2 regions of the Streptomyces sp. NPDC090499 genome follow, and region 1 is predicted to be linked to the other one. Evidence: riboswitches for the same ligand, from Rfam matches in the RefSeq annotation. Region 1 holds a riboswitch; the other holds the start of a gene.
What was found. A riboswitch is a leader RNA that binds a small molecule or an ion and turns the genes downstream of it on or off. The one in region 1 is predicted to bind cobalamin.

Region 1 (4,749 bases):
CCTCGGCCGCGTCGTCCCCCGCACCGGCATCGGCTTCGGCCTCCGCCTGCCCGGCATCCACCTCGTCCGCGGCGGGAGCGGGCCGGGCCGGCGGCCCGCCGTCGGGACAGCCGGCGGGCGGCACCACGAACCTCGTACAGGCAACGACGATCAAGAAGACCGACAACAGCACCAGCACGGTCATCGACCCGGCCGGCCCGGCGATCACCTGTGACACGTCGGCGGTCACCACCACCGACGACATCACCTACTCCTCACCCACCGCACACGGCGTCAGGACCGACCTGAAGCTGGACATCCAGGTGCCCAAGACCTCGGGCAGGAAGCCCCTGGTCGTCTATGTCACCGGCGGCGGCTGGGTGCTGGCGGACCGCACCGGCAACCTGGACCAGCGCACCTACGTCGCCGACCAGGGCTACGTGGTCGCCAGCGTCCAGTACCGCACCACGACCGGCGGCGCCACCTACGAGGACGCCCTCGCCGACGTCAAGTCCGCCATCCGCTACCTGCGCGCCAACGCCGGCACCTACGGCATCGACACCGGCCATGTCTTCGTCTGGGGCCAGTCGGCGGGCGGCTACCTGGCCGCCATGACCGGTGTCACCAGCGGCGACAGGAGGTACGACGTCGGCGACCACCTCGACCAGAGCAGCGCGGTCCAGGGCGTCGTGGACGAGTTCGGCCCCGCCGACCTGTCCCGGCTCGCCGCCGACTACGACCAGGCCGCCAAGGACTTCAACTACGCCGCGGGCAACTCCGCCGCGCAGTGGGTCTACGGCCCCGGAACCACCAGGTCCGTCGCGCAGTACACCGATCAGGTGGCCGCCGCCGACCCGGCCACCCACATCACCTCCGCGACACCGCCCTTCCTCCTGATGCACGGCACGGCCGACCCTCTGGTCTCCCCCAGCCAGACCCTGGACCTCTGCACCGCCCTCAGGAAGAAGGGCGTCGACGCCGAACGCGTAGTGCTCACCGGAGCCGGTCACGGAGACCTCGGCGTGGCGGCCCTCACCGGCACCTCGCCGAGCGCCGCGCCGAGCACGTCACCGAGCGCCTCCGCACCCGGCAGCGCCGCGCAGCCCTGGTCCACCGAGAAGACGATGAGCTACCTCACCGGCTTCCTGTCGGACCACAGCTCCTGACCCACGCCGGTCCGGGCGCTGCCGGACCGCGTCAGCGCCGCCGCCGGCCGGCTCGGGACTCGAAGTCGCCGTAGCTGGTGTCGGCGGGGTTGACGCTCACTCCGGGGGCGACGATCTCGTCGATGCGGTCGAGGACGTCGGACGGGAGGGTGACGTCGGCGGCGGGCAGGAACGCATCCCACTGCTCCATGGTGCGCGGTCCCATGACCGCCGACGTGACACCCGGGTGGTTGACGACGAACGGCGGCCGGCCCGATCGGGGTGAGGCCGGACCTCTCCGCCGGCTGCGTGAGCTGTTCGACGGAGGAGACCGCCCTCGGCCCCGGTGTCTGCCGGACCCCGCCCGACGGGACCACCGCAGCCGTCAGGGCCGCGTTCGACCTCGACACCCCGTAGGCTGGCCGCAGCAGCTGGTTCGCCCTGTCAGCCGGACAGGGCGTCGCAAGAGGGAACCCGGTGGGATTCCGGGACTGCCCCGCAGCGGTGAGCGGGAACGACCGCCGTCATACGCACTGGGTCCGACGTACCGGACCTGGGAAGCGACGGCCAGTAGGTGTCCTCCGACCGGAGGACGTGCCCGCAAGTCCGAAGACCTGCCAACTGCCCGTGCGCGGACCGTTCCGTGCACGGACATCCCGGTGACCTCGTGGGCGGGTCGGCGTACACACCGGACGGGACGACCGCGCCTTTGCCGCGCGAGGTCGCCGCCGTCGGGTTCGTCATCCCCTTCGCGCTCTCGTCCCGTCTCCGGGATCTCAGGGATCCATCTCGCGAAGGAGATCTCCGTGACAGCGAAGTCCGCAGCCGCGGCAGCACGGGCCACCGTGTACGGCTACCCCCGGCAGGGCCGGAACCGGGAACTGAAGAAGGCGATCGAGGGCTACTGGAAGGGCCGCGTCACCGCCGACGCCCTCCGCGCCACCGCCGCCGAACTCCGCCGCAGCAACTGGCGGCAGCTCGCCGACGCCGGCATCCACGAGGTGCCCACCGGCGACTTCTCGTACTACGACCACGTCCTCGACACCACCGTCCTGCTCGGCGCGATCCCCGAGCGGCACCGCGCCGCGGTCGACGCCGACGCCCTCGACGGCTACTTCGCCATGGCCCGCGGCACCCAGGACGTGGCGCCGCTGGAGATGACGAAGTGGTTCGACACCAACTACCACTATCTGGTGCCGGAGCTGGGCCCGGACACCGTCTTCACCGCGAACTCCGCCAAGCAGGTCGCCGAGCTCAAGGAGGCCCTGGCCCTCGGCCTGACCGCCCGTCCGGTCCTGGTCGGCCCGGTCACCTACCTCCTCCTCGCCAAGCCCGCCCCCGGCGCCCCCGCCGGCTTCGAGCCGCTCACCCTCCTGGACCGGCTGCTGCCGGTGTACGCCGAGGTGCTCGCCGACCTGCGGGCGGCCGGCGCCGAGTGGGTGCAGCTCGACGAACCCGCCCTGGTCCAGGACCGCACCCCGGCCGAACTGAACGCCGTCACCCGCACCTACCGCGACCTCGGCGCCCTCCCCGACCGGCCGAAGCTCCTGGTCGCCTCCTACTTCGACCGACTCGGCGAGGCCCTGCCGGTGCTGGCCAAGGCCCCGGTCGAGGGCCTGGCGCTGGACTTCACGGAAGCCGCCGCGGCCAACCTGGACGCGCTGGCCGCCGTCGGCGGGCTGCCCGGCAAGCGCCTGGTCGCCGGTGTCGTCAACGGCCGCAACATCTGGATCAACGACCTGGCGCATTCCCTGACCACCCTCGGCACCCTCCTCGGGCTCGCCGGCCGGGTCGACGTCGCCGCCTCCTGCTCGCTGCTCCACGTCCCCCTCGACGCGTCCGCCGAACGGGACGTCGAGCCGCAGATCCGGCGCTGGCTGGCCTTCGCCCAGCAGAAGACCGCCGAGATCGTCACCCTCGCCAAGGGCCTCGCCCAGGGCACCGACGCCATCACCGGCGAACTGGCCGCCAACCGGGCCGACCTCGCCTCCCGCGCGAACTCGCCCATCACACACGACCCGGCCGTCCGCACCCGGGCCGCCGCCGTCACCGACGCCGACGCCCGCCGCTCCCGGCCCTACCCCGAGCGGGCCACCGCCCAGCGCGCCCACCTCGGCCTGCCCCTGCTGCCGACCACCACCATCGGCTCGTTCCCGCAGACCGACGAACTCCGCGCCGCCCGTGCCGGTCTGCGCAGCGGCCGGATCGACGCCGAGGGCTACGAGGAGCGCATCAGGACCGAGATCCAGGAGGTCGTCTCCTTCCAGGAGAAGACCGGCATCGACGTCCTGGTGCACGGCGAACCCGAACGCAACGACATGGTCCAGTACTTCGCCGAACAGCTCACCGGCTACCTCGCCACCCAGCACGGCTGGGTCCAGTCCTACGGCACCCGCTACGTCCGTCCGCCGGTCCTGGCCGGTGACATCTCCCGCCCCGAGCCGATGACGGTCCGCTGGACGTCGTACGCCCAGTCCCTCACCGACCGCCCGGTCAAGGGCATGCTCACCGGCCCGGTCACCATGCTGGCCTGGTCCTTCGTCCGCGACGACCAGCCGCTCGGCGACACCGCCCGCCAGGTCGCCCTCGCCCTGCGCGACGAGGTGAACGACCTGGAGGCGGCGGGGACCTCGGTGATCCAGGTCGACGAGCCCGCGCTCCGCGAGACCCTGCCGCTGCGCGCCGCCGATCGGCCCGCCTACCTGGACTGGGCCACGGCGGCCTTCCGGCTCACCACCGCCGGAGTCCGGCCCGACACCCAGATCCACACCCACATGTGCTACGCCGAGTTCGGCGACATCGTCCAGGCCATCGACGACCTCGACGCCGACGTCATCAGCCTGGAAGCGGCCCGCTCGCACATGCAGGTCGCCCGCGAACTCGCCGCACACGGCTACCCGCGCGAGGCCGGACCCGGCGTCTACGACATCCACTCCCCGCGCGTCCCGAGCGCCGAGGAGGCCGCCGGCCTGCTGCGCACCGGCCTCAGGGCGATCCCCGCCGAGCGGCTCTGGGTCAACCCCGACTGCGGCCTGAAGACCCGAGGCTGGCCCGAGACCCGGGCCTCCCTGGAGAACCTGGTCGCCGCCGCCCGCACGGTCCGCGGCGAACTGCCCACCTCCTGACGGGGATTCCGGCGGGCCGCGGCGGCCAGCAGGACTCCCCGGCGACGCTCCCGACCCAGGCACGGGCCGGCCGCGGTCGTCGCCCCCGTCCCGGGTCACCGGGCGGGGGCAGACGCACGGCCGCGTCGCGTCAGGCGCCGACGTACTGGGCGAGGTGCTGGGCGGTGAGGGTGGAGCGGGCGCTCACCAGGTCCGCCGGGGTGCCCTCGAAGACGATGCGGCCGCCGTCGTGGCCGGCGCCGGGGCCGAGGTCGATGATCCAGTCGGCGTGCGCCATGACCGCCTGGTGGTGCTCCACGACGACGACCGTCCTGCCGGAGTCCACCAGCCGGTCGAGCAGGGCGAGCAGTTGCTCGACGTCGGCCAGGTGCAGGCCGCTGGTCGGCTCGTCGAGGATGTAGACGCTGCCCGTTCCGGCCATGTGGCCGGCGAGCTTGAGCCGTTGCCGCTCTCCGCCGGAGAGGGTGGTGAGCGGCTGGCCGAGGCCGAGGTAGCCCAGG
Region 2 (4,749 bases), on a different contig from region 1:
CTGCCAGAAGGCTCCCGCGGCGAGGAGTGCGACGACTCCCGCACCGGCCAGCAGCCCGAGCGACGGCCCGCTGCCCGACGGCGCACCTCCGGCCGTCCCCGCCGACGTCACCTTCTCGCCGCAGCCCCGCGACGGATACCCCCCGATCGCGCACAACAACGCGTTCGTGTCGTACCGCAGCGGCTTCGCCGCCGTCGCCAGGGCGTCCGCCGCCGTCGCGTCCTCGGGCACCACCGCGCAGGCCGTCCGCCGCACGGGCGGCCGCTCCCCCGGGGGCGCATCCGCCGTCGTACCGAAGTCGACGACCAGCCCCACCCGTTTGCGGCCCCCGACGGCGGCGGTGTCCGCGCAGATCGTCCCGAAGTCCGCCGTGCCGCGCGGCTGCGACGCGTCCGTCGAGTCCTCGCTCACCGCGAAGCGGAACCCCTCGACCGAACCGTCGGCGGGCTGCGCGGTCGAGGGGCCCTGCGTGGCGTACGTCCAGTGCGCGCCGTCCCGCTCCCAGAAGGACCAGTACCGGTAGCCGGTGGCCGCCGCCGGCCCGGCGGCGGCCGTCGCGCACAGCGTCAGCGCGGCCAGGAACAGCAGCCCCGCACGGCGGACCGCGGTCACGGCTGCTGCTGCTTCCGGCGGCCGCTGAACAGGAAACCGATGCCGATACCGGCGACGAGCCCGGTGCCGACGATCCACCACACGCTGTTGCCCGACTTCTTCTCCTCGGCGTGCTTCGCGGCAGCCGCCCGCGGGGCCGGTCCCGTCGCGTTCAGCGCCGTCACCAGGTTCGTGCCGCCGAAGTCACGCGGGTCCGCGCCCATCGCGTGCGCGGCGAGGATCAGTTCGGCGTAGGCCGCGGGCCCGCTCTGCTCCGCCCACGGCGCGGCGTGCGCCTCCAGCCAGGCGTACGGCTTCCTCGCCTGCCCCGTCCAGCCCTGCGCGGCCAGGGCGACGACCGCGTCGGCGGTGTTGCCGTAGTCCGGCTGGGGCGCGGCACCGGCGAGCGCGGAGACGAGATGGCCGCTGCCGGACATGGCGTCCGCCAGGTACGCGGCGCCGTTGCGGGCCACCTCCTCCCGCGTGAGCGTCGTGCCGGAGCCCGCCGCGCAGGCGGGCCCCTTCGCCGGGGCCTTGCCGGCCGTCGTCACGAACCCCTTGCCGAGGGCCCCGAGCACCCCGGCCGCGGTCGCGTCCGCGTTCGCGGTCAGCTTCCCCTGCTTGTCCGGCTGGTAGGCGAGGGCACCGCCGCCGTCCCGGCCGCAGGGGACGGACCACTTGGCGAAGAGGTCGTACGGCGACCTGTCCGCACCCGCGCCGGCCGCAGCGAGCGCGCCGGCGACCACGCCGGTGGAGTTGGTGTCACTGGGCGAGCCCGGGGTGTAGCCCCAGCCGCCGTCCTTGTTCTGCACCGACTTCAGCCAGGTCACGGCCTTGCCTGCGGCGCCGTCGTGCCCGCCGACCGCCTTCAGCGCCTGTACGGCGGCGGCCGTGCTGTTCGTGTCCACCGTCACCTTGGTGTCACAGGCCGCCGTCGGCTCGGCGCGGAACGCGGCGAACGCGCCGTTCGCGCACTGCTGCCCGGCCAGCCAGTCCACCGCCTTCGCGGCCGGGGTCACCCCCACCGCACGCTGGGCCAGCAGGGCGAGCGACTGGCGCCAGACGCCGTCGAACTTCGGGTCCGAACCGCCGTACAGCCCCGACGGGAGCACCGTCGACGCGGACGGCGACGGGGTGCCGGCGGCCAGCGCGGTCGTCGCGGGCATGGCGGCACCGATGACGGCGGTGGCGGCCAGCACTCCGGCGGTGCGGCGGAGGACGGTCATGGTCGGCGGTGCCTCTCCCTGCGGGGAGCCGGGCAGCACGGGAGACCCCGGCGGCTCGGCTCCGTAAACCTCGACGGTGCCGTGCGACGACGGGCGCCGGCGCACGTGAGCCGATCAACGTCCCGGGCGCGGTGGTCCGGCTCGCCACTGCTGGTGGCTCACGGTTGCGGGTCAGCGCCGGAATTGCACCGGCTTCCCCCCGTACGGGTGATGACGACCCGGCTACCCTACCGGCCGCCCGGGGGGAAGCTGAGAGGGGGCTGTGCAGGGACCGTCTCGTTATGGTCGTGCCATGACGGGGAGACTGCTCGGGGCGGGGCGTTCGGCCGACGTGTACGAGATCGACGAGGCGTGGGTGCTGCGCCGGGACCGGGACGGCCGGGGTGACGCGGCCGCCGAGGGCGCGGTGATGGCGTACGTACGGGAGCACGGGTACCCGGCGCCCCGGGTGCGGCCCGCCGCGTCCCGTACCGGACTGGTCATGGAGCGGCTGTCCGGACCGACCATGCTGGCGGCGCTGCTGGCGGGGGAGACGGGCCCGGCGGAGGGCGGTGCGCTGCTCGCCTCGCTGCTGCGGCGGCTGCACGCCGTGCCCGGCCGGGACCCGGCCGACCCCGGCGCCCGGGTCCTCCACCTCGACCTGCATCCGGACAACGTGATCCTGACCCCCGACGGTCCCCGGGTCATCGACTGGACCAACGCCGAGGACGGGCCGCCCGCACTCGACTGGGGCATGTCGGCGGTGATCCTCGCCCAGGTGGCCCTCGGCGCGTACCCGTTGGCCCGTGACCTGCTGACGGCACTGCTCGCCGGTGCCGTCGAACTGACCGAGGACGGACTGACGGAGGCCCTGCGCCGACGGGCGGCCAATCCGACGATGAGCCGGGCGGAGGTCGAAGTGCTCGGCGCGGCGGGGCAGTTGATACGGTCGATCGCCTTCTAGAGCTCTGCCGCCGCCTCTGCGGACCGCCCCCGGGTGAAACCGTGGCTCCGCTCCACCTTCGCCACATGCAGGGTGTAGCTCTCGTACCACTCGGCCCGCCCGCGCCGCTGCGCCGCGCGGTGCTCGGTGTCCGTCCGCCACCGCGTGAGCGCGTCGGCGTCGCGGAAGTACCCGACGGTGATGCCCAGCCCGCCGGGGGTCTGCGCGTGGTCCATCCCCAGGTACCCGGGGATGTCCTTCACCAGGTCCTCCATACGTGCGTTGGTCTCGCCGTAGCCGCTCTGGTCCCGGGTCCGCACCGAGGTGAAGACGGCCACGTAATAAGGGGGTTCGTAGGCCTCGACGGGCACGACAGGCACTTCGGGGTGATCGCTCATGGCCGCACCGTAGGGCGGAGCGCGCCCGGTGATCCAGCGACTTTCCCGAACGGGACGCCCACGGGATCGAACTCTTGACCAAAGCCGCCGAGCGGGTCCGGCGAAGTCGGCGGCGGAAGGAACTGCACCACCGGCCACGACGCCGCGGTAGCCGGTAGCCGGTACATCGCGGCGCATCCAGCGCAGCGTTCAGGCCGCGTCCGCGAGCGGTGCGATGTCCGCCGACAGGTGGCGGGCCATGCGGCGCAGGGCGTCGTCGCAGGCGTCCGGGGTCTCGCCCACCGCCACCCAGAGGGCCAGCCGGTCGGCGTCGGTGGCGTACGGGCCCGCGGTGACGTGGTTGCCGGTGTGCTGGGTGAGGAGCATGCGGTCGGCGCCGGATTCGTGGGCGGCGTCGGGGGAGAGGTCCAGGCGGTCGAGGCGGCCGGTGGCGGCCGGGTACGCGAACTGGATCGCGGCCGCCCGCTGCCGGGTGGGCGTCGTGTCGGGCACCTCCCCGGTGGCCAGGGCGGCCGCGGCACGGGCGAGGTCGACGCCGGTGGCCCGTCTGACGAGGAGCGGGATCAGGTCGCCCGGGAGGTGCGGGGCGACGTCGGTGACCCGGGGGCCGCGGTCGGTGAGGGCGAGGCCGATGTGCAGGACACCCCGGTCGACACCGAGGGCGTGCACGGTGCGGTCGACGGCCAGGCGCAGGAAACGGTTGTGCAGCAGGCCGTCGTGGGCGTGCACGGTGTGCCGGAGCGGCTGCCGGGCGGGCGCCGGGCCCAGGACCGTACGGGTGATGGCGGCGATGCGGATCTCGCCGTCGAGGACGACCGTCTCGGCCGAGACACGGGGCGTGCCGGGGTCGTCGGGGCCGCCGACGGGAACGGCGCCGGCGGTCAGCAGCGCGCGCAGTGCGGGCGGGTCGGTACAGGCCTCGGCCGCGGTGAGGGAGGGGCCGGGCAGCCCCAACTGCCCGGCGATCCTCGCGGCGGCGACCGCGTACTCGCCCGAGAAGGTCAGCACGCCGCGGACTCTGTGCCGGGCCGCGAACCGCACCACCGCCGACGCCGTGGCGCCGCCTTTGCCGGGGTCCGCCGCGAGTCGACCGGCCAGGCACGACTGTGCCCAGGCGGGCGGCGCGGCGTCCACCAGCAGCACCGGGCGGGCCGCGGCGACCCGCGTCAGCGCGAACTCGTCGTACGCGCAACGGCGTCCGGCGCCGAGGAGCAGGACGGGCTGCGGCATCGGTTCGCCTCACCTTCCGGGGAGGAGGCGGGGCGGCTGGTCGCCCCGGGTGCCGCTCCCCCATAGGCGGCACCCGGGGCGGGTCGGTTCGACCGTGGCCTGGTGACGTGATCCTTTCCTGTCGTCCCGTCACATGTCAACGATTGCTGCCTACTTGCGCAGTGGTACTTGTCATGTCTGGTGGGCGGTACCGGTGATTCGATAGCCTCGCGTCTGCCCGGCCCCGCTCGGCCGGCCGACCGATCACGCGCGTCCAGGGGGACCTTGGTGAGTGACGCCCATGCCCCGCTGCCCGGCGTACTGGAGCGGCTCGGGGAGCTGACCGGACGTCCCGGACGGCTCTGCGAGGTCCTGGACGTGGCCGACCTGTCGTACCGCACCG

Region 2: it holds a riboswitch for cobalamin, as region 1 does, so the genes downstream of both, ACIQVL_RS04010 (prenyltransferase/squalene oxidase repeat-containing protein) here and metE (5-methyltetrahydropteroyltriglutamate--homocysteine S-methyltransferase) in region 1, are expected to answer to the same signal.

The regions. Positions count from the first base shown of each region.
Region 1 is NZ_JBIVXP010000002.1:779,846-784,594, forward strand. It holds gene ACIQVL_RS11870 (alpha/beta hydrolase fold domain-containing protein) at 1-1,145, shown strand, start outside; gene ACIQVL_RS11875 (hypothetical protein) at 1,177-1,350, opposite strand; cobalamin riboswitch at 1,555-1,747, shown strand; gene metE (5-methyltetrahydropteroyltriglutamate--homocysteine S-methyltransferase) at 1,931-4,249, shown strand; gene ACIQVL_RS11885 (ATP-binding cassette domain-containing protein) at 4,380-4,749, opposite strand, start outside.
Region 2 is NZ_JBIVXP010000001.1:856,203-860,951, reverse strand. It holds gene ACIQVL_RS04015 (SCO2322 family protein) at 1-612, opposite strand, end outside; gene ACIQVL_RS04010 (prenyltransferase/squalene oxidase repeat-containing protein) at 609-1,817, opposite strand; cobalamin riboswitch at 1,925-2,054, opposite strand; gene ACIQVL_RS04005 (phosphotransferase) at 2,110-2,760, shown strand; gene ACIQVL_RS04000 (antibiotic biosynthesis monooxygenase family protein) at 2,757-3,137, opposite strand; gene ACIQVL_RS03995 (hypothetical protein) at 3,327-4,367, opposite strand; gene ACIQVL_RS03990 (XRE family transcriptional regulator) at 4,635-4,749, shown strand, end outside.